Linked DNA regions of Acetoanaerobium sticklandii. The protein of the gene in region 1 interacts with the protein of each later gene in a pairwise test. Links are inferred from orthologs where the notes say so. Each region holds a gene or a part of one and is shown on either strand. Other genes may lie near its edges.

Region 1 (10,772 bases):
TTGCATTTCAGCTTTGAATCCATCCTCATCAACCTTTAGTCCATACTCCTCAACGATTTCCAATGTCAATTCTATAGGGAAGCCATAAGTGTCGTATAATCTAAATGCGTCTTCACCACTTAAAACATCTTTAGATTCTGACTTAATTTTATCCATATACTCTTTTAAAATAACCATCCCTTGATCCAAGGTTTCTGAAAATTTTTCTTCTTCAACGGTTAATATTTTTTTGATATACTCTTTTTTCTCCACTAAATCTGGATATGCCTCGCCATAATTTTCTATTACAGTTTCCATAAGCTTAACTAGAAAGTTATTTTTTATTCCTAATAATCTTCCATGTCTTGCAGCTCTTCTTATTAACCTTCTTAACACATAGCCTCTACCTTCATTCGAAGGAAGAACTCCATCTGAAATCAAGAAAGTCACTGCTCTAGAATGGTCAGTAATCAATCTAATGGAAACATCTGTTTCAGTTGATTTTCCATATTCTTTGCCTGATAACTCGCATACATTGTCTCTGATGCTTTTCATAGTGTCTATATCAAAAATACTATCTACACCCTGCATGATGCATGCCATTCTTTCTAATCCCATACCAGTATCAATATTTGGATTTGGAAGTGGGTTATAGTTTCCATCTTCATCTTTATTAAACTGAGTAAAAACTAAATTCCAAAATTCTAAGAATCTATCGCAGTCACATCCTGGTTTACAATCAGGGTCAGAACATCCAAATTCTTTTCCTCTATCTATATATATTTCTGAGCACGGACCACAAGGACCTGTTCCTGTTCCTATCTCCCAAAAATTATCTTCTTTTCCAAGTCGAACAATTCTTTCTTTAGGAACATTTATATCCTTTTCCCATATATCAAAGGCCTCATCATCTTCTAAATACACTGTAACCCATAAATCATCTGGATTTAGCTCTAAATCTTTTGTAACAAACTCCCACGCCCATGCAATAGCTTCTTTTTTGAAATAATCTCCAAAAGAAAAATTTCCAAGCATTTCAAAAAAAGTAGCATGTCTAGCAGTTTTTCCAACATTTTCGATATCTCCTGTTCTAACACACTTTTGGCAGGTAGCCATTCTCTTATTAGGCGGAGTCTCTAGCCCCATAAAATAATTTTTCATTGGAGCCATGCCTGCATTTATAAGCAAAAGACTTTTATCATTTTCTGGTACTAAAGAAAAGCTACTTCTAGAATAATGATCTTTCGAACGAAAAAAACTTAAATACTTTTCTCTAATCTCATTTACTCCTAAATTCTTCACTGTATAACCTCCTCAACAAATATAATAAACTTAATTTCTAAATTTCAAATTTTATAATGACTTAATATAGGTGTTCACTTACATTTACTACAATTAAAAACCTCGTTCCTATGATAACTATTATATCACAGGGACGAGGTTAAATCGCGGTACCACCCTAATTGCCAATTGGCCACTTAATCTAACTGTAACGTAGTTAACGTGACTATTTATTAGACAGTCAGGCTCAAAGGCAGCTTCAAGTAATAATAACCTAGGGACTTTCAGCATATATCCCCTCTCTGTAAGGCAATTAAGCTACTTTACTATTCTTATCATAGCCGTTTGGTATTAAAATTATATTGATACAATTATATAGTCTTAGACTACAAAAATCAATATTAATCTTCTTCTATATCATCATGATGATCGTGATCATCATCAAACTCAACATCAGTTAATCCTTCAATAGTTAAATTATTCTTTAGCGCATAGTCTTGAAGAGCTTTCTTTATTGCTTGCTCTGCTAAAACTGAGCAGTGCATTTTTACTGGAGGAAGACCATCCAAAGCTTCTGCAACTGCTTTGTTTGTTAAATTTAAAGCTTCTTGAACAGTCTTGCCTTTAATCATTTCTGTAGCCATGCTAGAGCTTGCTATGGCTGAGCCACATCCATAAGTTTTAAATTTTACATCCTGAATCACATTATCTTCTACTTTAAGATATATTTTCATTATATCTCCACATTTGGCATTTCCAACTTCTCCAACACCATCTGCACCTTCAATTTCTCCAACATTTCTAGGATTTGTAAAATGGTCCATAACTTTATCGCTATACATTAACTGATTCTCCCTTCAAAAAATCTTCATATAATGGTGACATTTTTCTAAGTCTATCGATAATCGGCGGAAGCTTCTCAATTACGTAATCAACTTCCTCTTCCGTTGTAAAATCTGATAAGCTAAGTCGTAAAGATCCATGAGCTATCTCATGAGTAAGTCCAAGTGCCATAAGCACATGAGAAGGGTCAAGTGAACCAGATGTACAAGCTGAACCACTCGAGCCTGCTATACCAACTAAATCTAAGCTCAGAAGCAAAGCCTCACCTTCTATAAACTTAAAACAAAAACTTGCAGTTCCAGGTAGTCTACTTTCTCTACTTCCTGTTACAATAGTATGAGGTATTTCATTTAAAATTCCATTCATAAGTCTTTCTCTTAAATTAGTAAGCTTAGAAATATGACTCTCCAAATTATCATTTGCGATTTCACAAGCTTTTCCAAGACCTATAATTCCAGGTACGTTTTCTGTTCCAGCTCTTTTTTTACGCTCCTGCGCTCCACCATGGATTAAGTTATCTAGCTTAACTCCATTTTTAATATAAAGAGCACCTATTCCTTTAGGCCCATAAATTTTATGAGCTGAAAGTGATAGCATATCTATATTAAGTTCTTTTACATCAATTTTTATATTCCCAACTGCCTGTACTGCATCTGTATGGAAAACAATCCCTTTATCTTTACAAATTTGGCCGATTTCTCTTATAGGCTGAATTGTTCCAATTTCATTGTTGGCAAACATTATGCTAACTAAAATTGTATCATCTCTAAGATTACTTTTAAAATTATCTAAATCTACTAAGCCATCCTTGTTTACATCTAAATAAGTTATTTGAAATCCATGCTCTTTTTCTAAGTATTCACAAGTGTGAAGCACAGCATGGTGCTCAATTTTAGTTGTTATTATATGCTTACCTTTATTCATCAATTTAAAAGCTGCACCTTTTATTGCCCAGTTATCCGATTCCGATCCACCTGCAGTAAAATATATTTCATTACTTGCAGCCCCTAATAACTTTGCTACTTTTTCTCTAGCTTCATCTACAGGTTTTCTAACCTCTCTGCCAAAGAAATGTATACTAGATGGGTTTCCATAATTATTTGTAAAGTAAGGTATCATAGCATCTAGAACTTCTTTTTTTACCGGAGTAGTCGCTGCATTGTCAAGATAAACTCTTTTTTGCTCCATAAATCACATCTCCTTAAAATTATTTTTGCTACTTTTTAGTTTATGATCTAAAACCATATCTTTTAACGTTACAGAATCTATAACACTATCTACACTATCTTTAATTCTTTGCCAAACTACTTTGGTAACACAAAAGTCAGAGTTCTCGCAATCAGCATCTTCTTCTAAAACACAATCAGATGGAGCCATAGGTCCTTCTAAAGCTCTAAGTACTTGACCTACTGTGATTTGTGAGGACGGCTTGCTAAGATAATAACCACCTTGAGCTCCTCTTACACTTTTTACTAAACCTGATTTTTTTAATATAGCAAAGATTTGTTCTAAGTACTGCTCTGAAAGTCCATTCTTGTCTGCAATATACTTTAATGAAAGTGGAAGATTTTCCTCTTCCTTTAGCGCTAATTCAAAAATGGCTTTAAGTCCATATCTTCCTTTCGTTGATAGTTTCACGTTTATAACCTCTTTTCACAATTCCTAGTCATTTACTATGAATTAATTTTATTATAGCTTAGTGTCTTTTCTTTGTCAATCAAAAGACAATCAATTATTTTTTAATATCTTTCCAATAATTTTTAATGCTCGTTTCGAATTTATTTTTTTGCGATTGGTAATATACCCTAGTTTTTATTGCGTCAGGTAGATATTGTTGCACCACATAATTATTCTCAAAATTGTGCGGATACTTATAATCTATTCCTCTATCCAAATTCTGCGCTCCTAAATAATGTGCATCCTTTAAATGAATAGGTATATCCCCAACTGAAAACTTTTCTAAATCATCCATAGCGCTATCAATTGCTTTAATAACTGAATTGGATTTAGGTGATGTTGCTAATAATATAACTGCTTGGGCAAGAGGTATCCTAGCTTCTGGAAATCCTAAATGAAGAGCACTATCAACGCAGCTTTTTATTATAGTTATAGCATTAGGATAAGCTAGCCCAATATCCTCTGAAGCAATCACAAGCAATCTTCTGCAAATAGATTTCAAGTCACCTGATTTAATAAGCCTAGCTAAATAGTGAAGTGAGGCATCTGTATCGCTACCCCTTATTGATTTTTGGAATGCGCTTAAAATATCGTAGTGACTATCTCCACTTATATCATACATAAGCTGCTTTGATATATTTAACTTCTTCAAAAGTTCAATACTAATATTGATTTCATTTTCATCTTCATATAACTGTAAAATAAGTTCTATTAAATTGACTGCTTTTCTCATATCCCCATCTGCATAATGAGCAATATTATCTAATGCAATATCATCTATCTTAATTTTGTAAGTGTCATTTTTTAAAGATGCAATAAGAACTTGCACCCCTTTTTTTATATCTTTATGCTCTAAGGCTTTAAACTCAAGCACAAAGCATCTACTGAGTAGCGCTTTATATACATAGTGATATGGATTTTCAGTGGTGCTAGCTATAAGAACAATGTCCCCTTTTTCAATATAATCTAAAAGAATTTGTTGCTGTTTTTTATTAAAATTTTGTATTTCATCTATATATATAATCTCTTTACTGTCAAGAGTTTGAAGCTTAGAATCCTTTAATATTTCTTTTACTTCTTCTGTTTTAGTATAGGTTGCATTTAACATGTGTATAGATTTATTGCAAGAATTTGCAATAATATTTGCTACACTTGTTTTTCCGACTCCAGGCGGGCCATAAAATATCATATTTGGTATGATATTATTCTCTATAGCCCGATAGAGTACTCCGTCAGTCCCTGTCAAATGTTCTTGTCCAACTATTTCATCAATTTTTTTAGGTCTTACGATATCTGCCAGTGGTTTTTTCATAAAAATAACTCCTTGTAATAATAATATAAATTATTATAACTCCTTTAATATGATTATGGATAAAATTAAGTATTTGAATAATAAACTAAACGATTAATCAATCAAATATAATTTGCTAATCCTTATACAATTTTATACATAAAAAAACCCGGACAAATAGCCGGGTTGTAATTACTAGTGCTTATTCTTTTTAAGTTCATCTAGCAGTTTGTCATTTAGGATTTTAATGTGAGTACCCTTCATTCCAAGAGAACGTGATTCAATTACCCCAGCACTTTCAAACTTTCTAAGTGCATTTACTATAACAGAACGAGTAATCCCAACTCTATCAGCTATTTTACTAGCAACTAGAAGTCCTTCATCGCCATTAAGTTCATTAAAGATGTGCTCAACAGCTTCAAGCTCTGAGTATGATAATGTATTTATAGCCATTTGAACTACGGCTTTGCTTCTCATTTCATCTTCTAATTCTTCGCTTCTAGCTCTTAGAATTTCTAGGCCAACAACAGTTGCACTATATTCAGCAAGTATCAAATCCTCATCAGAAAACTTACTTTCATATCTTGATAAAATAAGAGTTCCTAGTCTTTGTCCACTTCCCATTATAGGTACAATTGTTGCATATTTCTCATAGCTTTTTACGTCATCTTTAAAAACCTCTAAAAGCTTTTCTTGAGTTAAATTTGATATAGTTTCAAATATGCGATTAACTGATTCAATATAACTATCTGGTAGTCTTTCTTCTCCTGTTTTTTCATCAATAATAGTTGAACTGTCTGACATATGAGTGAGTTCAACACCAAGAGCCTTTCCTTTAGAACTTACAATATATACATTGGCATTTAAAACGTCTTTTAATGTTTTGCTAAGCTCCGTAAATGATACTGGGTTTGAACCTGAGTTTTGAAGAATCTTATTGATTTTTCTTGTTTTTTCTAATAATAAGCTTGACATCTTATTCTCTCCTTTTTGTTTCTACACATTTATTATATTTATAAATTTATTGTTTTTAGAGAATTTAGTATTATTTTTTGAATTTTTTAAATTTTCTAAAGTATTTCAATACCACAAAAAATAATATCACAACTTATAAAAATATTCAAGCTTTTTTACCTATTTTTCATAATCGCACTCTTTGTTTGAACATTTTATTTTTTCAGTGGTTTTAGTTTTAGATAAAACCAAGAAAGAATCACATTTAGGACACTTTTCTCCATTTGGTCTATCCCATGAAACAAATCTGCACTTTGGGAAAGAAGAACATCCATAAAAAATTCTTCCTTTTTTTGTTTTTCTAATTATTACATCTCCATCACTACATTCTGGACATTTGATTCCGATTCTCTCAAGTATAGGCTTAGTTCCCTTGCATTCAGGATAGTTTTTGCATGCTATAAATTTGCCAAATCTTCCAAATTTAATTACCATTTCAGATCCACATATATCACAAATTTCATCAGTTTTTTCTTCCAAAATAACCTTTTCTATATTTTCAACAGCTTTTTCTATAGATTCTTCTAGAGGAGAATAAAAATCTTTAACTATATTTTGCCATTCAATTTCTCCATCTTCTATCTTATCTAAATTGTTTTCCATATCAGCTGTAAATGTATAATCAACGATTTCTTTGAAATTCTCACTCATTATTTCTGTTACTATAAATCCTAGCTCCGTAGGAATCAAGCTATTGCTTTTTTTTTCTACATAATCTCTTTGCAGTATAGTTGAAATCGTTGGTGCGTAAGTACTAGGTCTTCCTATTCCTAGCTCCTCTAAAGTTTTTACAAGGCTAGCCTCACTATATCTTGCAGGCGGCTGAGTAAAATGTTGTTTTGGATCTATCTTTTTTACAGGAAAAACACTTGCTTCTTTCATGTCTGGTAAAATAGTCTCCTCTTGTGAGCTAAAACTATATACTTTCATAAAACCATCGAATTTCAGCTTTGAACCATTTGTTTTAAAAATATATTTGTCGATTGATGCACTTATATTCTGGGAATCATATATTGCATCTGCCATCATTGTTGCGATAAATCGTTCCCAGATTAATTTATATAGTTTAAACTGTTCCTTAGAAAGCGAGTCTTCTATATCTTCTGGTGCTAAATCTACATAAGAAGGTCTAATACATTCATGAGCATCTTGAATTTTCTTTTTTGATTTAGAATTATTCTGATACTTCTTAAAATAGTCTTTTCCATATTTATCATTAATATAGTTTTTTGCATTTTCTTGAGCTTCATCCGATATTCTAAAGGAATCAGTTCTAATATATGTTATAAGCCCAAGGCTTCCCTTGCCTTTTATATCTACCCCTTCATAAAGTTGCTGAGCTACTATCATTGTCTTTTTTGTAGTAAACGACAGTTTGCCTGATGCTTCCTGCTGGAGTGAGCTTGTAGTAAAAGGCTTTGGCGCGCTTCTTTTTCTTTCTTTTTTTTCTACAGCTTTTACCACTAGATCTTTGTTTTTTATTGATTTTAAAATTAAGTCTACTTCATCTTTACTATGCAATTCTATTTTACCTTTTTCATCACCATAAAACTTAAAGTCTACTTTATTTTTCTTGTCGATTTGAGTAATTGCATCAATAGACCAATACTCTTCAGGTTCAAACGCATTAATTTCATTTTCTCTATCACAAATCAGCTTTGTTGTAACAGACTGAACTCTACCAGCACTTAAGCCCTTTCTTATTTTAGCCCATAAAATCGGGCTGATTTTGTAACCCACTAATCTATCTACTACTCTTCTAGCTTGCTGAGCATCTACAAGAGGTCTGTCTATTTTCCTAGGATGCTTGATAGCTTTTTTTATTGCATCTTTTGTTATTTCATTGAATTCAATTCTTATAGGTTCTTCTTCATTTAGTCCTAATAGATAAGCAAGATGCCATGAAATAGCCTCTCCCTCTCTATCGGGGTCAGTTGCTAGATATACCTTATCAGATTTTTTTGCTTGTTTTTTTAATTCATTTACTACGCTTCCTTTTCCCCTTATTGTGATGTACTGTGGTTCAAAATCATTTTCTACATCAACACCCAATTTGCTTTTTGGCAAATCTCGAATATGTCCTACAGAAGCCTTAACCGTATAGTTTTTGCCTAGAAATTTTCCAATTGTCTTAGCTTTCGCAGGTGATTCTACGATAACCAAATTTTTTCCCATTATTTCACCTCAAATATTTTATCTGATTGCTTATATATAATATGAATAAAACAATTTGCTTTAAAAAACGATACGAATCTATTTATATATTTAAAATTCAATTTTGTCAAATAAAAACAAATTTGATTCATATACTAACCTTAACCTTAATTAGCTGTAATAAGCATTAGAGCTATAATATTATATTTTTTTTAAAAGATAATATTCTGAATTTTGAATGCTTTATGGATTATATATTAAATAATGAATTATTTCAATACACATTATGTTTTTATACTTGCTATATGCCCATCATAATTAATGAATGACTTTATATCCAAGATATTGAGAATTCCTGTTACATCTTTAATATTTAATGAAGTATGAATTGATATCATATCAGCAGTACATATTCCCTTACTTTGAATACAACCATATATAGTTCTTTCTATCTCAGAAAGAGAGCTCATATCTTTACTGCCTGTCACCGCATTTCCATAATCCATTCCATAAGCTTCTAAAACATCATTTACACAGGTTACTAATTGTGCGCCTTGCTTTATTAGGTTGTTTGTACCAATACTAGAAAGAGAGTCAATGCTTCCTGGTACTGCAAAAATATTTTTACCCTGCTCCAATCCAAAATCCGCAGTAATGAGTGTTCCACTTTTCATTCCAGCTTCAATTATCAATATTCCATCTGACAACCCACTTACAATTCTATTTCTGAAAGCAAAATTAGCAGGAATAATAGGGCTTAAATCAGAATACTCACTTATCACCAATCCTCCTGAATCAATCACACTTTGCATCAACTTAGCATTGGTTTTAGGGTATGGCTTTGTTATCGATGAGCCTAGTACGCATATAGTTTTTCCATCACTTTCCAAGGCTCCTTGGTGAGCATATTTATCAATGCCAGAGGCCATTCCGCTAATTACACAAAATCCATTAAAAGCCAGTTCTTTTGAGAATTTATTTGCCGCCCATATTCCATAATTTGATGGTTTTCTCGTTCCTACTATAGCTATTGATAGATTCCCGACATTATCTAAATTTCCCTTGTAATATAAGAGTCTTGGGGCTTGTGCTATCTCTCTTAGCTTTTGAGGATATTTATCATCAAAATATGTCAAATAATTTAGATTATGCTTTTCAATATAGTTTTCTATTTGAATAAAATAATCATATTTAGAGGAATATAACTCATTATCAACTATAGATGAATTAATAGAATTGTTCATTTCTTGAATACTCGGAATCTTATTATCTTCTTCAATAGTAGAATCTATATAAACAAGTCTTTCAATCGAGAGTTTCTTAAATAATGATAAAAATAACTTTTTTCGGCTCATAGTCAATCCTTTCAGTGAAAATTTTGAAAATTTCGTATTTTAAAATCATTCTAATCCCAATACTTATGAAATGTTTTCCGGAAATTCAGAGCTTCTGCTATATGATTTATATTAATTAATTCACTTGAATCCAAATCTGCAATTGTACGAGATACTTTTAAAATCCTATGATAGCTTCTTGCTGTCAAATTACTTTGTTTAAAAGCTGCCTCAAGCAAGTTTTTTGCTTCCTTTGAGAGTATGCAATATTTTGTTATTTGCCTAGAATTCATCTGACTATTGTAATTAATTTTCAAGGATTTAAATCTATTTTTTTGAATTTCAACTGCTTTTTCTACCCTTTTCTTAATTGTAGCTGAGTCCTCCTCATCAATTTCCACTACCAAATCTTCATAAGGAATAGGAGAAGTTTCGACAAAAATATCCATTCTATCCAAAATAGGAGTTGAGGCTCTAGATAGATATGTTTTTATCTTATTATCGTTGCAGCTGCAAGCCTTTGATTGATTCAAAAAATTTCCACAAGGGCATCCGTGCAGTTATCACCCCATATAATGGCCATGAAATAATAACTACTAATAACAATATATATATTATAAGGAAGAAACTCAATCTTGATGTTAAAGATTTTGCTAAATTATGTAATTTATCCGAGGGTGCAATCACAAAAGCAGAAATAAAAAGGTCTCCTCGTATTGATACCATAAAAAAAGTAGCTTACGCTACTAATGAAACAATTTCTTTTGTTGGTGGTTTCGATGGGCTACCTGAGAATACTTTTGCTGAAAAACTATATAAAGCTATTAAATACCATGGGCATAGTTATGAAGAATGCGCTAAAGAATTAAGAGTTGGCAGGGATAGTATTGCTAGATATCTTAATGGTGGATTCCCAAGAACAAAAAGAATACAAGAATCTGTCGAAAAATATATATCTATTATAATGTAGATAAAAATTAGAAATATTTTAAAACAAAATACCTTTCCGAATATATAATTAAGTAGGAAAGGTATTTTAATACTATTTTTTTACTTTTATCAGAATTTTATTTTATTTTTAATTATTCCACATATTTTTTGAGATTTTCTAAATAAATTGAATATGTGTTGTTATTATATTCAATTTCTTTTCCATCAATTTTACTCTCACTTTTCTCATTATAATTTACTTTTATATA
Region 2 (17,959 bases), 160 kb from region 1 along the record:
TGAACATATATTCCAGCTTAGACAACATAGCTTTTGATAAACCTACAGCTGTTACTATTGGAAATTTTGATGGAGTCCATCTAGGGCATAGAGAACTAATAAACAGAACCATTGCTATCGGTGAAGAAAAAGATATTTTACCAGTTATGTTTACTTTTTCGAATCATCCGCTAGAGTTTTTATACCAAAAACAGATAGATTATCTTACAAGCTTTGAGCAAAAGGTTAAGATAATAGAGCAAATGGGAATTAAAGATTTAGTTTCAGTGCCATTTGACTACACTATCAAAGATATGAGCACTGAAGTATTTGCAAAAGAAATTCTGCTCAGTAAGCTAAATGCTACTGACATAATAATGGGATTTGATTCAAAGCTTGGGAACGGAAGACAAGGCAGTGTAGATTATCTATATGAGGTTGGTAAGAAGCTAGGCTTTGATGTTCATATAGTACAGCCTGTTATGATAGAAAATATGAGGGTTTCTAGTTCTTTTATAAGAGAACTGATAAAAACCGGAGAAGTTAAAAGAGCAGATTTTTTTTTGGGACGAAAATATATGCTTGAAGGCAAAGTAGTTCATGGAAAAAAATTAGGACGAAAATTGGGTTTTCCAACTGCAAACTTAGAAGTGAATCAGGATATACTGCTTCCTAAAAGAGGAGTGTATTATTGTAAGATAGAAATAGAAGATAAAATATATGATGCGGCTGTAAGTATTGGTTACAATCCTACGATACAGTCAAATAAGCCGTTCCAAGAAATATTTGTGGAAGCCCACATATTAGAGTTTGAAGACGATATCTATGGTAAGTCAGTCAAACTTTATTTTATGGATAGATTAAGAGATGAACTTAGGTTTAACTCTTTAGACGATTTAATAAGACAGTTAAATAGAGATGTACTCAGAATAAAAAATTATATCTTTACTTGATTTGTCCTATATGTTACAATAACAGATGGTTAAATAACCTATGCTGGGTAATTGGGTACCGTCCACTACTTGGCATCAGGCGTTTATATTATTGGAGGTGTTTTACATGTTAAAAGAAAGAAAAATAGAAATTATCGAGAAATTTGCAACACACGAAGGAGATACAGGTTCTCCAGAAGTTCAGGTAGCTCTTCTTACAGAAAGAATCAACGAGCTTAACGGTCATCTTAAGATTCACAAGAAAGATCACCACTCAAGAAGAGGACTACTTAAAATGGTAGGACAAAGAAGATCACTTCTTAGATACCTAAAAGCAAAAGATCTAGGTAGATATAACACACTTATTCAAAGTCTTGGACTAAGAAAGTAATCAAAAGAGCGGGAATATCCTGCTCTTTTTCTATAATAGCTTTGAAAAAATTAATTGTGTTTTATAATATATTAAAGAATAAGGTTTAAATAGGAGGTAAATATGAGCAAAATATACGAAACCTCTATTGGCGGCAGAAATCTGTCAGTAGAAATAGGTAAAGTTGCAGAGCTTGCTAATGGCGCATGTATTCTTCGCAGTGGAGATACCGTAGTATTAGTTGTAGCATCAAATTCAGAAAAACCAAGAGAAGGTATAGATTTCTTTCCTCTAAGTGTCGATTATGAAGAAAAAATGTACTCAGCAGGTAAAATTCCAGGCGGCTTTATAAAAAGAGAAGGCAGACCTTCAGAACGTTCAATTCTAACATCAAGACTGATAGATCGTCCTATTAGACCTTTATTTCCAAAAGGATATAGAAACGATGTACAAGTAGTAGCTACAGTATTATCAATGGACCAAAATTCTAATCCAGATACAATGGCTATGATAGGCTCATCTATAGCTCTTTCAATTTCATCAATTCCTTTTAATGGACCTACTGGATCTGTTTCAGTTGGATTAATAGATGGAGAATTTATAATCAACCCAGATTTAGACCAAAGAGCAAAATCTCAAATGTATTTAGTGGTATCAGGAACAAAAGAAGCAATAATGATGGTCGAAGCAGGTTCTAGTGAAATTTCAGAAGATACAATGCTAAAAGCAATACTATTTGCGCATGAAGAAATTAAAAAAATAGTTGGTTTTATTGAAGAAATTGTTAATGACATTGGAAAGCCTAAAGATGAGGTTGTACTATTTGTACCTCAAGAAGAAATTTTAAGCGCAGTATCTGAATATGGAAAGCAAAAGATGAAAGATGCAATCCTTACTAAAGATAAGCAAGAAAGACTTGAGAATATGGATAAAGTGAAGAAAGATATCCTAGAGCACTTTGTTGATATTTATCCTGACAACATGAAAGACGTAAGTGAAATTATTTATAAGCTTACTAAGGATGGCGTAAGAGAGCTTATATTAAAAGATAAAATTAGACCAGATAATAGAATGCATGAAGAAATTAGACCAATCTGGAGCGAAGCTGGTGTGCTACCTAGAACTCATGGCTCTGCGCTATTTACAAGAGGACAGACTCAGGTAATGAGTATCACTACACTGGGAGCTTTAGGAGATGTTCAAATTCTTGATGGCTTAAGTGAAGAAGAAGAAAAGCGTTATATGCACCACTACAATTTCCCAGCATATTCTGTAGGAGAAGCAAGACCATCTAGAGGCCCTGGAAGAAGAGAAATCGGACATGGAGCACTTGCAGAAAGAGCGCTAGAGCCTATGCTTCCAAGCAAAGAAGATTTTCCTTATGCTATTAGAGTAGTATCAGAGGTTCTTTCATCAAACGGATCAACTTCTCAGGCGAGCGTATGTGGAAGTACTTTATCACTTTTAGATGCTGGAGTTCCGCTTAAGGACATGGTAGCAGGTATTGCTATGGGTCTTATAAAAGAAGGCGATGATGTAGCTATACTTTCAGATATCCAAGGTATGGAAGACTTCCTTGGAGATATGGATTTTAAAGTTGCAGGAACAGAAAAAGGTATAACTGCAATTCAAATGGATATTAAAATAGCTGGTATAGATGAAGAAATTCTAACTAGAGCTTTAGAGCAGGCTAGAGTAGGAAGACTTCATATACTAAACGAAATGAAGAAAACTTTAAGTGCTCCAAGAGAAGAAATCTCTGAGTATGCACCTATGATTATCACAATGAAAATTGATCCAGATAAAATCAGGGATGTAATAGGACCTGGCGGAAAAGTAATCAATAAAATCATAGAAGAAACTGGCGTTAAAATAGATATAGAAAATGACGGAAACGTATTTATTGCAGCAGTTGCTAGAGATATGGGCAAGAAAGCTAGAGCGATGATAGAAAATATCGTCAAAGTTCCTGAAGTAGGACAAAAATACATGGGTAAAGTTACAAAGCTAATGGCATTTGGAGCTTTCATGGAAATCTTACCAGGAAAAGAAGGCTTGCTTCATGTATCACAAATTGATGTGAAAAGAGTAAATAAAGTAGAAGATGTGCTTTCTGTTGGAGACGAGTTTGAAGTTCTTCTTACTGAAATAGACGCTCAAGGCAGAATGAATCTTTCAAGAAAAGCTTTATTAAAGCCAGAAGAACCTGCAAAAGGAGAATAAAAGCCCTATAAATGTAATAAAGATTGCTTATATTCAAAGCTAATTTTGTTAAATTTACAATAAGCAAAAAAAATCAGATGGAAAATTCCAGCTGATTTTTTATTGTATTAATCATGATAATCTGTGAACCAGATGGATGTGCTTTGAAATGGAGAAATGATGTTGAGAAATAAGCAATCTTTGATAATTAATAGTTAAAATAGTATAATAATGTAAGACATGTGAAAATACTAGCTAAGAATAAAAGTACATAATTATTAAAAGTATCTGAAAGTAGTGGATGAAAGTATGTCGAGAGTAAAGCGAAAAACACGAAAAAAGAAGAAACCTAGTCAAATAAATGAAAATCTACTTGCAGTAGGCTACATTTTTTTTGGTATTTTTATGACTTTGTCAGTTAGAACGGAATCAATGGGTATAGTTGGACAGAGCATAAAGTATATACTGCTAGGCTTGTTTTCGAAGCTATCTATATTAATAGCATTCATCTTAATATTTTTAGGGGTATACAAGCTCATATATCCTGAAAAAATTCAATACCAAAAAATACCTAAGCTTCTGTCCTTTATTTTGACAACAGTTGTTGTCCTTATGTATGGCTTACTGCAAAAGGATTTTTTGCCTAGGACTACACCTCTTAGCCTTGAGAATAGCAGATTGATATTTTCTATGGCTCAAAGAGGAGAAGGCTCAGGGCTTATAACTAGCATAATTACATATTATTTTCACGGATTGCTTGGAACTGCAGGAACCAGTTTACTTTGCATATCTTTAATACTCTTTGTTCTAATCTATTATTTTAAGATTGATCCTGCGAAATTTTTTGAAATATTTAAAACAGGACCAGCATATATTAAGGAATTTATAATAAACACAAAAGCAAAGATAACAGATTTTGTGCTAGTAGACTCTGATGAGGATGAAGATAAAAAAGTTATAAAGCCACGAAAAAAACCTATTCAGCTTCAAGTTGAAACCGATAATATCGAAATTATTCATGAGACTAAAGAAAAAATAGATAAGCCTGAAATACTAGAAAGTGAGTTGGATTTAGAAATTCCAGCAGTAATGAAAAGACCTCGAAAATTAAGTGATGACTCTTATGTATTTCCAGGGTTAGAGCTATTAAACAGCCGTGAAAAAAATCCTAAAAAAGATTCTAGTAGCAAAATGAAAAATTCTAAGACGCTAGAAAGTACTTTACTTAACTTTGGAGTAGATGCAAAGGTAAAAAGCATTTCTCAAGGGCCAACAATAACTAGATATGAACTAGAACCAAGACCAGGAACTAAGGTGAGCAAGGTAACTAATCTTACCGAGGACTTAGCTTTAGCTCTTGCGGCTCAAACAATAAGAATAGAAGCTCCTATCCCCGGAAAATCACTGATAGGTATCGAAATACCAAATGATACAAGTGAGGTAGTGAGCTTTAAAGATATAATAGAAAGTAAAGCTTTCAATACATCAAATGTAGATATAGCTTTTGGAGTAGGAATGGATATTGGTGGCAATGTAATAGTAGCAGATATAGCAAGAATGCCACATATGCTAGTAGCTGGAGCAACAGGCTCTGGGAAAAGTGTATGTATAAACACCTTAATTTGCAGTATACTATATAAGTACTCGCCTAAAGATGTAAAGATGATTATGATAGACCCTAAAATGGTTGAGCTTTCAGTTTACAATGATATACCCCATCTTCTCATACCAGTTGTAACAAATATGAAAAAGGCGCCTAATGCTTTAAACTGGGCAGTAGCTGAGATGAATAGAAGATATAAGCTGTTTGCAGAATCAAAAGTAAAGGATATAAATGGATACAATGAGAAGTTTGAAGAAAGACTTCCTAGAATCGTTCTTATAATAGATGAGCTTGCAGATTTGATGATGGTGAGCCCAAATGAAATTGAAGATGCAATATGCAGGCTGGCACAAATGGCTAGAGCTTGTGGAATCCATCTTGTTATTGCAACACAAAGACCATCAGTAGATGTAATCACAGGACTTATTAAGGCTAATATTCCATCCAGAATAGCATTTTCTGTATCTTCACAGACAGATTCGAGAACCATTTTAGATACTGGAGGAGCTGAGAAACTACTAGGAAGAGGAGATATGCTTTACTATCCTATGGGAGCAAATAAACCAGTGCGCATCCAGGGAGCTTTTATTTCTGAGAATGAAGTAATCAAAATTACTGACTTTATAAAAGAAAAAAATAGCGTGGACATTGATAACACTGAAATAATCCAAGAAATTGAAAAGATAAAAGAGCAAGCAGATAATCCAGAGGATGAATTAATAACAGAAATTCTAGACTTTATTAAAGAAAAAGAGCAAGCCTCAACATCACTGCTTCAAAGAAAATTCAGAATAGGCTATAATAGAGCCTCTAGAATAATAGACGACCTTGAACAAAAAGGTATAGTTGGGCCAAGCGATGGAGTAAAACCAAGAAAGGTCTATATAGAAAACATTAAAGAAAAATAGATGGAATTTAAACGCAGGAAGGTGTAATTTTGAAAGAAATCAATATAGAAGAAGTATTAGAATTACAAAATTCAATAATTGTAGATGTTAGAACACCGAAAGAATATGAGGAAGATCATATCCCTGATTCAATCAATATTCCAATATTTGATGATGATGAAAGAGCTATAATAGGAACCTTATATAAACAAAAGGGAAAGGAAATTGCTGTAAAAACAGGAATAGAAATAACCTCTCCTAAGCTTCAAGATTTCTACAACAAATATTTGACTCTATCTAAGCAATATAATCAAATAATACTATATTGCTTTAGAGGAGGAATGAGAAGCGGTTCACTTGTAAATTTTTTAAATGAAATGGGTCTAAATGTTTTAAAAATTAGTGGTGGGTATAAATCCTACAGAAACTATGTATTAGATTACCTTGAGAATTTAGGTATGAAGCATCAATTTATTGTGCTTCATGGGCATACAGGGACAGGTAAAACTCAGCTCCTAGAAGCACTTGAAGAAAAAGGCTGCTGTGTACTTAATCTAGAAGCCTTGGCTCAAAATAGTGGCTCAGTATATGGCGAAATTTTTTATTCAGGTAAAGCTCCTACCCAAAAATGGTTTGATTCACGAATTGTAAAGATATTGAGAGAGTCAAAATTCAAAAATGTGCTTATGGAAAGTGAAAGTAAGAAAATAGGAAAAGTTACTTTGTGTAAAAGCTTTTGGGATACAATGACAGATGGAAAGCATATTTTAGTAAATTCCTCTGTTCAAAATAGGGTAATAAGATTAGTAAAGGATTATACGAAGTATAATACTAAGGATGATGAGTACTTAAAAAAATCAACTGCAAGATTAAAAGATACTATTGGAACAAAAGCTGTAGAGGACTTAATTAACAAAATAGAAAACAAGGATTACGAATATGTAGCGCATTTTTTAATTCTAAATTATTATGATAAATTATATAGTTATTCTATAGATAAATACAAATATGATATGTCAGTTTCATCAGATGAAATTGATTTGGCTGTAAGTAAAATCTTAGAATACTATGATAATGCTGAAAAGGAGATATAAATGAATAAAAGTGTTTTTATTTCAACGCTTGGATGCTCAAAAAATCTAGTTGACTCAGAGGTCATGCTAAATATATTGCTAGAAAATGGATTACAAAAAGTGGACTCTCCTCAGTTAGCTGATATAGCTGTAATTAATACCTGTGGATTTATAGAATCAGCAAAAGAAGAATCTATAAATGAAATACTGGAAATTGCAAAGTATAAGCAAATTGGAAAGCTAAAGCATTTAATTGTTACAGGATGCTTATCACAAAGATATAGCGAGGAGCTTAAAAAAGAACTTCCAGAAGTGGATTCGTTTTTAGGAACCACTAGCTTTGAACATATATATAATATAATTCAGGGATTGGAGCTTGGTGAAAATAACAGCTTGATTTTAGACATCAATCACGATTTAAAACCAGATTCAAAGAGAAGCTTGCTTACTGAGAAGTACACAGCTTTCTTAAAAATAGCTGAAGGATGTGATAACCTGTGCACCTATTGCATAATTCCCAAGCTTAGAGGTAAATACAGAAGCAGAAAGCTAGAGGATATAGTAAAGGAAGCAAAAGTGTTAGCAGCTAGTGGGGTAAAAGAGATCATTGTCATAGCTCAAGACACAACGAAATATGGACTCGATATTTATAACGAAAAAAGCTTGCCTAGACTGCTTAGAGAGTTAAATGCAATTGAAGATTTAAACTGGATTAGATTCTTGTACTCTTATCCAGAAGATATAGATTTAGACCTTATACTTACAGTCAAAGAATCTGACAAGGTATGCTCTTATTTTGATATGCCAATTCAGCACAGTCATGATCAAGTTCTAAAAAGAATGAATAGAAAAACTACTGGAAAGCATATCGAAGACACAATAGCATTAATCAGAGCTCACATTCCAGAAGCTGTACTTAGAACGACGCTAATAACAGGTTTTCCTGGAGAAACAGATGAGGAATTTGATGCCCTTTATGATTTTGTCAAAAAAATTGAATTCGATAGACTTGGAGTATTTGCATATTCTAAAGAAGAAGGAACACCAGCTGCTATTATGAGTGGTCAAGTTGCAGAAGAAATAAAAGAAGAGAGAAAAAATAAAATAATGCAGTTACAGCAAGAGATTTCTTTAAGGAAAAATCAAGCACTTATTGGTAAAGATTTCGAAGTTATAATAGAAAAAGAAATCGAACCAAATTTATATGAAGCTAGAAGCTACAGGGATGTACCAGAAATAGACGGAATTATATATGTCAAAGCTTTAGCTTCACATAATGAAGGTGAATTTATAAAAGTAACTATAAAAGATGCTATGGAATATGATTTATTAGGAGATGAAATAATATGAATATAGCAAATAAGTTGACTCTTTCCAGAATAATAATGGTGCCCTTTTTCTTGGTAGCAGTATATTTCGAAAAAGACTCTCCGGTTTTACCTATTTCAGCTATTATATTTGCTGTTGCATCATTTACAGATTTTTTGGATGGATACTTGGCTAGAAAGTATAATTTGATTACTGATTTTGGAAAGTTTATGGATCCTCTAGCTGATAAAGTTTTAGTTGTTGCAGCTCTTGCGGTATTAGTAGAAATGAATTTGATTCCAGCATGGATGATTGTTCTCATTATAACTAGAGAATATGCTGTGAGCATACTTAGAGCTATAGCTGCTAATACTGGCCAAGTAATTGCGGCTTCACAAGGTGGAAAAGCTAAAACAGTATCTCAGATAATTGCAGTTTTAATGCTTTTATTAAATATAAAATATGGAATATATGTAATGTGGATTGCTGTAATCCTTACATTTGTTTCTGGAATGGACTATTTAATGAAAAACAAAAAACTTATATCCCAAAAATAAACCATTAGTTGACGAACATATATTTGTGATATATAATCATATTAGAACTTATGTTCGATAGAAAGGTGGAGTATAAATGGATGAAAAACGTATGGAAGAAAAACGTAAAGCATTAGATGCAGCTATAGCTAAAATAGAAAAAGACTTTGGAAAAGGCTCTATAATGACCTTAGGCGAAAACGCAAAAATGAATATAGAAACTATATCTACAGGGTCTATTGGCCTTGACGTAGCAATTGGTATTGGTGGTCTACCAAAAGGTAGAATAGTTGAGATATATGGACCAGAATCTTCAGGTAAAACTACTGTAGCTCTTCATGCAGTAGCTGAAGCTCAAAAACTAGGTGGTATAGCTGCCTTTGTAGATGCAGAGCATGCTCTTGATCCTGTATATGCAAAAGCATTAGGTGTAGATATAGATAAGCTGATAGTATCACAGCCAGATACTGGGGAGCAGGCACTTGAAATTACAGAATCCCTTGTTAGAAGTGGTGCTATAGATATAATTGTTGTAGACTCGGTAGCGGCTCTTGTACCGAAAGCCGAAATCGAAGGAGAAATGGGCGATTCTCATATAGGACTTCAGGCTAGACTTATGTCTCAAGCGCTTAGAAAACTAGCTGGATCTATCAATAAATCCAAAACAATAACTATTTTTATCAACCAGCTTAGAGAAAAAGTAGGCGTTATGTTTGGAAATCCAGAAACTACAACAGGAGGAAGAGCACTAAAATTTTACGCCTCTGTTAGATTAGATGTAAGAAAAATAGATATTATCAAGCAAGGCGATACTATGCTTGGAAGTAGAACGAGAGTTAAGGTTGTCAAAAATAAAGTAGCTCCACCGTTTAAACAATGTGAATTTGATATCATGTACGGTCAAGGAATATCTAAAGTTGGAGAGCTTGTTGACATAGGAGCAAACTTAGATATTATAAAAAAATCTGGTGCTTGGTATAGCTATAATGAAGAAAGATTAGGACAAGGAAGAGAAAATGTTAAGCAATTCTTCATGGAAAACCCAGAACTTATGAACGAAGTTGAATCAAAGGTAAGAGAGTATTTTAATATTAACACTTCTCCTATTGAGATTGCAAAAACTGATGTTGACGATTCAAAAGAGGAGTAATCGAATAATTATATATTCTATATTGCTTTAATTTAATACTCAACTAATCAAAAAAAGCTCCAGATGGAGCTTTTTTGCATATCCTGCAAAATAGTGCATTCTTGACACAAAGCCATATAAATATTAAAATTAGAGGTGATATACACCTTAAAAAATATAAAAAAGGAGGTGGCTATAATTATAACTATAACAAACGCAATACTAATTGCACTTGTAACTGCAATCATAGCAGCATTTATAGGATATATGGCCAGAAAGAAAATTGCAGAAGGCAAGATTAACCAAGCCGAAATAGTAGCTAAAGAAATTGTTGAAAAAGCTGAAAAAGACTCTGAAACTGTAAAAAAAGAAAAATTAATTGAGGCAAAAGAAGAAGTTCACAAAATGAGAAATGAATTTGATCGTGATTATAAAGAAAGACGATCTGAGCTTCAAAAATTTGAAAAAAGACTTATCCAAAAGGAAGAGCATTTAGATAAAAAAATAGCTCAACAGGAAGATAAGGAAACAAAATTATCAGAGAAACTGAAAACTATTACTGAAAAAGAAAACCAAATTGAAGAAATCAAAACTCAGCAGCTAGAAAAATTAGAGGGAATTTCTAATTTGACAACTGAAGAAGCTAAAAGCCAAATTTTAGCTAATGCTGAAAGAGAAGTAAGACATGATTTAGCTCTAAAAATTAAAGAGCTAGAGCACGAAGCTAAGGATGAAGCAGACAAAAAAGCTAGAGAAATAGTAGCTTATGCTATTCAAAAGTGTTCTGCAGATCACGTAGCTGAAACAACTGTAAGTGTTGTGAGCCTACCAAATGATGAAATGAAAGGTAGAATCATAGGAAGAGAAGGAAGAAATATAAGAACCCTTGAAACACTTACTGGAGTTGATTTAATTATTGATGATACTCCTGAAGCTGTAGTATTATCAGCATTTGATCCTATAAGAAGAGAGGTAGCAAGAATAGCCCTTGAAAAGCTTATAGCAGATGGAAGAATTCATCCTGCTAGGATTGAAGAGATGGTAGAAAAAGCTAAAAAAGAAGTGGACAACATAATCAAGGAAGAGGGCGAGAAAGCCGTTTTCGAAACTGGAGTATATGGACTTCATCCTGAACTTGTTAAGCTACTTGGTAGATTAAAGTACAGAACAAGCTATGGACAAAACGTATTGAAACATTCTATTGAGATTGCTCATCTATGTGGAATCATGGCAGCTGAAATTGGGTCAGATGTAAAGCTAGCTAAAAGAGCTGGTTTACTTCATGATATAGGAAAAGCAGTAGACCATGAGATGGAAGGAACACACGTAGAAATAGGAATGGATCTATTAAGAAGATATAAGGAGCCTAAAGAAGTAATCCACGCTATGTCTACACATCATGGGGATTATGAACCTCAATCAGTAGAGGCAGTTCTAGTGACTGCAGCAGATGCAATATCAGCAGCTAGACCAGGAGCAAGAAGAGAAACTTTAGAAGCTTATATCAAGAGACTTGAAAAACTTGAAGAAATTGCGAATTCTTATGAAGGTGTAGAAAAATCTTATGCGATTCAAGCAGGAAGAGAAGTTAGAATCATCGTTAAGCCAGACAACGTTACTGATGATTTCCTACCACTATTAGCAAGGGATGTAACCAAGAAAATTGAAAGCGAAATGGAATATCCAGGGCAAATAAAAGTAAGTATAATTCGTGAAACAAGAGCAGTTGATTACGCTAAATAAATATGATTTCAATAGGGACTCGCAAGAGTCCCTTTTTTAGTGTAAGATAATAGAAAGCGAGCAATCAGGAGGAGATATATGAAACTTTATTCGAGTAATATAATATCCGACGTTGAAGCATTAAGAGTAAAAGACAGTGAGAGAGAGTTCTATAAACATCTTAAAAATAAGCTTTCAGGGATTGGCATAACAAAAATAACGCCATTTGAGAACTTCTATGCAGACTTATATTATGAAGAAAATGGACATGTTTTATTTATAAAATTTATGGACACACAAGAAGAGACATTTTCAATACTTGAAGAAGAGCTCATTGAGATTATGAAGGAAGAGCACGATTACTTCATAAGCAAAATAAATGGGTTATACAAAAATTTATATGTGAATTATATATATATAATGCCATATGTAGACTTATCCTCTTATAAAGACGATTTTGCAAAAGCGCATATAGTAGATTCAAATATATTTTCTTTGCTAAAAGAAGATAGTATTGAGCTGAAAAAATATTATTCTAAGAAGAATGATGATATTCAATCGAATTTACTTAGGTATAGTATTGCGAGAGAATACCATGTGATAAAAAAAGAGGATGATAAAAGAATTTTAAATAAAGAATTTAAAAAGATTATTTTTAATTATAAGGACCATGAATATCAAGCAACTTTCTTGACTGATAAGCAAATCACTAGAGTGAATTCAATTAGATATGGAAATGCTCTTTTTATAGGGCCTGCCGGTTCAGGTAAAACAACTACACTTATAGCAAGGCTGATTAAATTATCTAGGATATATGATAAAGATAGATTTCTGTTTTTGACTTTCAATAAACAGCTGATGCAAGACATTAGATCGACCTTAGATATGATGGGATTAAAGCTAAACAATGTTGAAATAATAAATTTCCATAGCTACATTCTAAATTTATCTAAAAACTATGGTCTGAAGGTAGACAAAAATAATCCAAAATCTTTTGATGAACAATTTGAAACCATATTTACAAAAACAAGCCAAATTTATAAAAGCCAGCATATCTATAAAGGAATTATTATTGATGAGGCTGAAAATTTCAAGGAAGATTATATCCATTTTCTTAAAAATTTACTTTATAGAACTAAGCATTTTTTTATGATTTCCTCTGATAAAGCAAAGGATATAAGAGGATTTATGAATAACTTTACTGGTGGCTGGGAGAACTTGGAGTATGCAGAAATAGCAGAATTTAATAAAAATTATAGATGCACGAAAAATCTCTCGGATTTTACGAACAACTTTATAGATAATGTAACTAAATATATAGATGAAAAGAATTTGATTTTGCCTGAAGACTACTATATCAAGAGCACATCCCTAAGGCATAAAGGACAAACAGCTAATATAATTAAATGTGATACAGTAGAGGATAAGCTTAAGCATATAACTGAGCTTATATCAAAGCTCACAGATAAGCGCATAAAATACAGCGATATCTGTATTATCTATCCATTTAACAAAAGAAGGACAAAAAATAAATCTGTTATATACTTTCAGTATCTTTTAAAGATGGCTTTAGAAGAGGCTGGAATTGCTTTTATGATAGCAAATGAGGACTTTACTAACCTGACCTATAAATCAGGTATAACAATATCAAACATATTTTCTATAAATAATTTAGAATATAAGGTTGTAATTCTTTGCGAATTGGAAATGCTTTACGCTCACAGCTTAGCTAATGAGTATTCATATACGGATGCTTTGTCATTTATAAAAAATATAAATATGGTATATACTGCCATAACTAGGGTAACAGAGGAACTCTATATTTTCACTTTAATGGAGGACTCAGACAGCACTATATTATCATTGTTAAAAAAACCATAAATTCTATTCTTTTTAATTGAATATTTATAAAATATCGCCTAGAATTAAATAAAAGTAGTATTTTGCTTAAAAAATAATGATTTAGAATGTTATTTAATATAGTTTATATTTAGAAATGTATTAAAATAAAATTTAATAGATAGTTTAGCAAATAAAATAATCGAATTGCTTAAAATTTAAAAAATAAATAAGGGGGAATTATTGTGAAAAAAAGAATCTGTTTGATAGTCTTATCCATTATTTTATTATCAACTGTACCTAGTTTAGCTCATGGGGGTAAAACTGATTCAAGTGGTGGACATAAAGATAATAAGAATAAAAGTGGCTTAGGATATTATCATTATCATTGTGGAGGGAATCCTCCTCATTTACATAATAATGGTTCTTGCCCATATTCAGGTGGCTCTTCAAGTTACCAAACTACAACGCCACAAAAAACTGTTATTGCCACTCCAAAAGCAATGATTCCTAATTTTTCAGTGAAAATAAATGGAACAGAAATAAATAATACAAGTTCTGAATATCCTGTTTTAAATTACAATAATATAACTTATATTCCACTTACATCTGATCTCCTAACTTATCTTGATATATCATATGATTGGAATAATCCAAACGGGATAATTGTTAATAGAACTTCTCAAGCAGTAAATAAAGGAGCATTCGTTTCTGCGTTTAATAGCGGATACTCAGTTAAAGGTCAAAGTAAATCAATTTCAAAAGTGGGCAAAGCTATGATAGTAAATGGCACAACTGTTGACAGTAGTCAATATCCAATTATAAATTTTGCTGGAGTAAATTACTTACCTTTAACTACTGATGTTCTTAATAATTTAGGGTTAAAATCTTCTTGGAGTGAATATGAAGGGTTCTCACTGTATAATTAAAGGTTAGTTATTAGATTTGGAGGTTTAGACATGGAATCTTTGTTAAGCATTATTGCTATAGCTTTATTTGTTTATTCTATGGTTAACTTTTTCAAACTCATAAAAAACAGAGATAAATCTTATTTTAAAAAAGCATTAGCTCTTTTTATATCTTCATTTATTGTAGTTATGCTTATTCCAATTGCTCCTGTCAAAAGCGAAGAGCATCAGATACCTTTAAATGCAACGGAAGAAAATAAAAATAGTAACGAAATAGTAGCCGAACAAACTTCAAATCAAGAAGCATCTAAAACTGAAAAAACAGGTGCTAAGCTTTATACTGTAACACGAACTATTGATGGAGATACTATAGAAGTTCTAATTGATGGTAATACAGAGAAGATAAGATTAATTGGAATTGATACACCTGAATCAGTTCATCCTGACCAATCTAAAAATGTACCTGAAGGAAAAATGGCTTCAGAATTTACTAAAAGTAAGCTTGAAGGTAAACAAATTGCTCTTGAGCTAGATGTTGAAGAAAGAGACCGATATGGACGACTTTTAGCTTATGTGTGGATTGATAATGTAATGTTCAATAAAACATTACTTAGCGAAGGGTTAGCCCAAGTTTCAACATACCCTCCTAATGTTAAGTACACGAATGATTTTCTAGCTTTAGAAAAACAAGCTAGAGAAAATTCTGTAGGTTTATGGAGTCAGCAAGTTGCCACTACTGCTCCAGTTTTTTCAGAACCAAAGCCTCAAGCTTCAACTGTTAATAATGAAATGACATTTATAGGAAATAGAAATACTAAAAAGTTTCATTATCCTACTTGCAGCAGTGTAAATCAAATGAACGAATCAAATAAAGTTTCATTAAGCTCAAGAGAAGAAGCTATCAATGGGGGCTTTATTCCATGTAAAAGATGTAATCCATAAGGAGGATTATATTAATGGGAAAGAAATTGATTGTGTTTATTTTAATATTACTATTTATTACAGGTTTCATAATATATTCAACTTTTATAAGATTACCAAATTCGTATAGTTCAGTAGCTTTGAATTCATACAGTAGTAATTTAGAAGCAGATACAACTTTAACTTATGATGAAAATATATCAATGATAGATGAAGAAATAAGTATTAATTTAGAGAGTCTTGAAGAAGAGGTACATGAACTAGAAGAAGAAAAATATGAGTTAGAAAATCAAATAATGAGACTGGAAGACGAGAACAATTATATAAAATCGACTATAATAGAGTTATTAGAAGCTGAAGAACTAAGAGCAATATCTTATGAAGAATTAAAAGATGAGTTATATTTTTTAGCGAATTAATGTCAATATATATTTTATAAAAGCCTTTTGGCTTTTATTTTTTTATATTGGTGAGCATATAGTGTCATGTATTATAAAGTTGATATGAAGAGATTATAATTTAATCATAACGTAAATTGTGGAAAAATATTTATAGAATAGTTTAATAATTAAGGGAAAATGCAAATAAAAAATATCAAAATGCTACAAAGCCTGTATTTTTTAATAAAAAATACAGGAGATTTGTTAAGGGAGAACTATAATGTTAAAAAAGATATTAATAACTTTTATTGAGAACTCTGAAATAATTAGAAATTGGATTACTTTTGCATCAGATATTTCCATATTATTAATAACGTTATACACTTTCAGACTTACTTTTATTTCAAAAAAAATAAAAGTCTTAAGTTATGGTACTACATGTGATAAAGATGGAAATTCATATAATTTAATAATTGAGAATAGGTCATTATCTCCAATAGTAGTTAAGAGTGTAAGTATGATTGTAGATAAAAAGTGGAAGCTAGGTATAATAAAATATAAAAAACCTTTAATTGTTAATCCATTTTCAACAGAATATATTGAAAAAAATAAGTATGGATATATTGAACATGAGGAAGAATTTAGATTTGAAGATGTTGTTTTTGAAATAGAGACTTCTAAAGGGAAATATTATATACCTTTTAATAAAAGATTTTCCAAAATATCAAAAGAATTAAAAAAGATAACTAGTAATGTTAATTGCTTTAATTATATGTATAATAATAAGATTATATTACCAGAAGCAAAATACATAGTAGATATTTATAAAAATAAAGATTTTGTAGACACTATTTTTATATTGAAATCTGGTTTAATGACAGATAGTTTAAATGGAATTGATAAAATATCTATCAAAAATATTGATAGTAAGAGTGAAGTCGTTGAAGAAATCGAAAGAATAATAAGTGAAACTGATTACTCTGTAAAAATTTCGGATGTAAACAAATTTTTGATTACCTAAAATATTTTCTTAGAAAGAATATTTAATAAATGATTTATGACAATTAATAAACGTATTATAAAAGTAGAAATACAAAGCTGAAGTCTTTACCCAATCTGATATATTGGTGCTCTATTATAAAACGAAAAAAAGCACGGGTGGTGCATATAATATAAATGCAGTTAACTTTATAAAGGATAAGAACAAAATTTTTATTAGAAAAAATCTCTTGTCAGAAAACAATTCATTAGGCTCTATAGGAGGATATGAAATAGCCTCTGGAGTAAAAAACTGTTATTTAGAAAAAACAGGCGATAACTATAAGTTTGTGGTAGAATTAATTGATAATAATTTTATATATAAAAAAGAAATTTATATAGATAAAACAAATAGTGATATATAGCTATGGAGATGGAAAGCTTTGAAAAGAAAAATAAGTATAGTTATTTCCTTGATACTCATCCACAATTTTTTGTTTATAGATATAGCAGTTGCTAGTGATAGACCATATATTACGATTGGTGACAGAGAATTTATAGTAAATTATGAGGATTACACTAGGATTAATAATCAGTTTGAGGGATACAATCCCAAGCTGAGTTATCCCTTAGCTCAATTCTCTGCATACTTAGCATCACAAAGCTATAGAAACCCTGTTGAATTAAGAGAAGCTGGCTTGGTTGATTCATCGAATAAATATTTTGGTGAGATACTTAAAAAAAATAATTTCCAAGATATCAAGCTAGTACATAATTACGATAATGCAAGAATCTATATGGATACATTTCTAAAAAGCTATGGTGGCCTATGGAGATTTATAAAAAGAGGGAGCAGTGGAGAGATTGATATAACTGACCCTAGGATTCAGACTCTTGCAAAGGCATCAACTCAGGCTATAGTTGGCTACAAGTGGATTCATGCAAAGGGAAAGAAAAGAAGAGTGATTTCTATTACATTTAGAGGGACAGAAGGACTTAATAATATAAGAAAGCTACATGAAGATTGGTTAATTAGTACTTTATCAAAAAAAATAGATTTTAATGGAAAAGGAAAGGTTCATAGAGGCTACTATGCTTGTGCATTGGAGTTTGAGAAAATGGAGTCTAAAATTTATTTTGATAATAAATCTCTGAAAGAAATAATCGATAATGCAAATCAAACAGGAGACTT

Evidence for each region.
Region 2: the proteins of dprA (region 1) and recA interact in binary tests that used the Bacillus subtilis proteins (3 or more experiments, as listed by UniProt). The link is inferred for Acetoanaerobium sticklandii from one-to-one orthologs.

What each region holds. Positions count from the first base shown.
Region 1 is NC_014614.1:1,645,012-1,655,783, forward strand. Bases 7,560-10,532 are described here. They hold dprA (DNA-processing protein DprA), read right to left. Parts: upstream 9,595-10,532; coding sequence 8,524-9,594; downstream 7,560-8,523. Other genes in these bases: topA (type I DNA topoisomerase), read right to left, coding at 7,560-8,260; CLOST_RS07655 (magnesium chelatase subunit ChlI family protein), read right to left, coding at 9,645-10,106; CLOST_RS07660 (helix-turn-helix domain-containing protein), read left to right, coding at 10,094-10,532. In the rest of the region: alaS (alanine--tRNA ligase), read right to left, coding at 1-1,281; Fe-S cluster assembly scaffold protein NifU, read right to left, coding at 1,662-2,102; cysteine desulfurase NifS, read right to left, coding at 2,095-3,291; CLOST_RS07630 (RrF2 family transcriptional regulator), read right to left, coding at 3,295-3,741; CLOST_RS07635 (replication-associated recombination protein A), read right to left, coding at 3,836-5,092; GTP-sensing pleiotropic transcriptional regulator CodY, read right to left, coding at 5,267-6,046; more of topA, read right to left, coding at 6,206-7,559; more of CLOST_RS07660, read left to right, coding at 10,533-10,543; CLOST_RS07665 (hypothetical protein), read right to left, coding at 10,656-10,772. UniProt on the Bacillus subtilis protein: Protein that helps load RecA onto ssDNA during transformation. Binds cooperatively to circular ssDNA, is able to bridge different segments of DNA. Favors the loading of RecA onto SsbA- or SsbB-coated ssDNA and formation of RecA-DNA filaments.
Region 2 is NC_014614.1:1,803,453-1,821,411, reverse strand. What follows is about bases 8,066-11,013. They hold recA (recombinase RecA), read left to right. Parts: upstream 8,066-8,987; coding sequence 8,988-10,040; downstream 10,041-11,013. Other genes in these bases: rny (ribonuclease Y), read left to right, coding at 10,221-11,013; pgsA (CDP-diacylglycerol--glycerol-3-phosphate 3-phosphatidyltransferase), read left to right, coding at 8,393-8,911; rimO (30S ribosomal protein S12 methylthiotransferase RimO), read left to right, coding at 8,066-8,396. Outside these bases: CLOST_RS08545 (bifunctional riboflavin kinase/FAD synthetase), read left to right, coding at 1-932; rpsO (30S ribosomal protein S15), read left to right, coding at 1,039-1,302; CLOST_RS08535 (polyribonucleotide nucleotidyltransferase), read left to right, coding at 1,405-3,504; CLOST_RS08530 (FtsK/SpoIIIE family DNA translocase), read left to right, coding at 3,793-5,994; tRNA 2-selenouridine(34) synthase MnmH, read left to right, coding at 6,024-7,067; more of rimO, read left to right, coding at 7,068-8,065; more of rny, read left to right, coding at 11,014-11,762; CLOST_RS08500 (DEAD/DEAH box helicase), read left to right, coding at 11,841-13,622; CLOST_RS14095 (hypothetical protein), read left to right, coding at 13,826-14,509; CLOST_RS08490 (thermonuclease family protein), read left to right, coding at 14,540-15,430; CLOST_RS08485 (hypothetical protein), read left to right, coding at 15,445-15,828; CLOST_RS08480 (hypothetical protein), read left to right, coding at 16,070-16,810; CLOST_RS08475 (hypothetical protein), read left to right, coding at 16,917-17,192; CLOST_RS08470 (lipase family protein), read left to right, coding at 17,211-17,959. UniProt on the Bacillus subtilis protein: Multifunctional protein involved in homologous recombination, DNA repair and competence.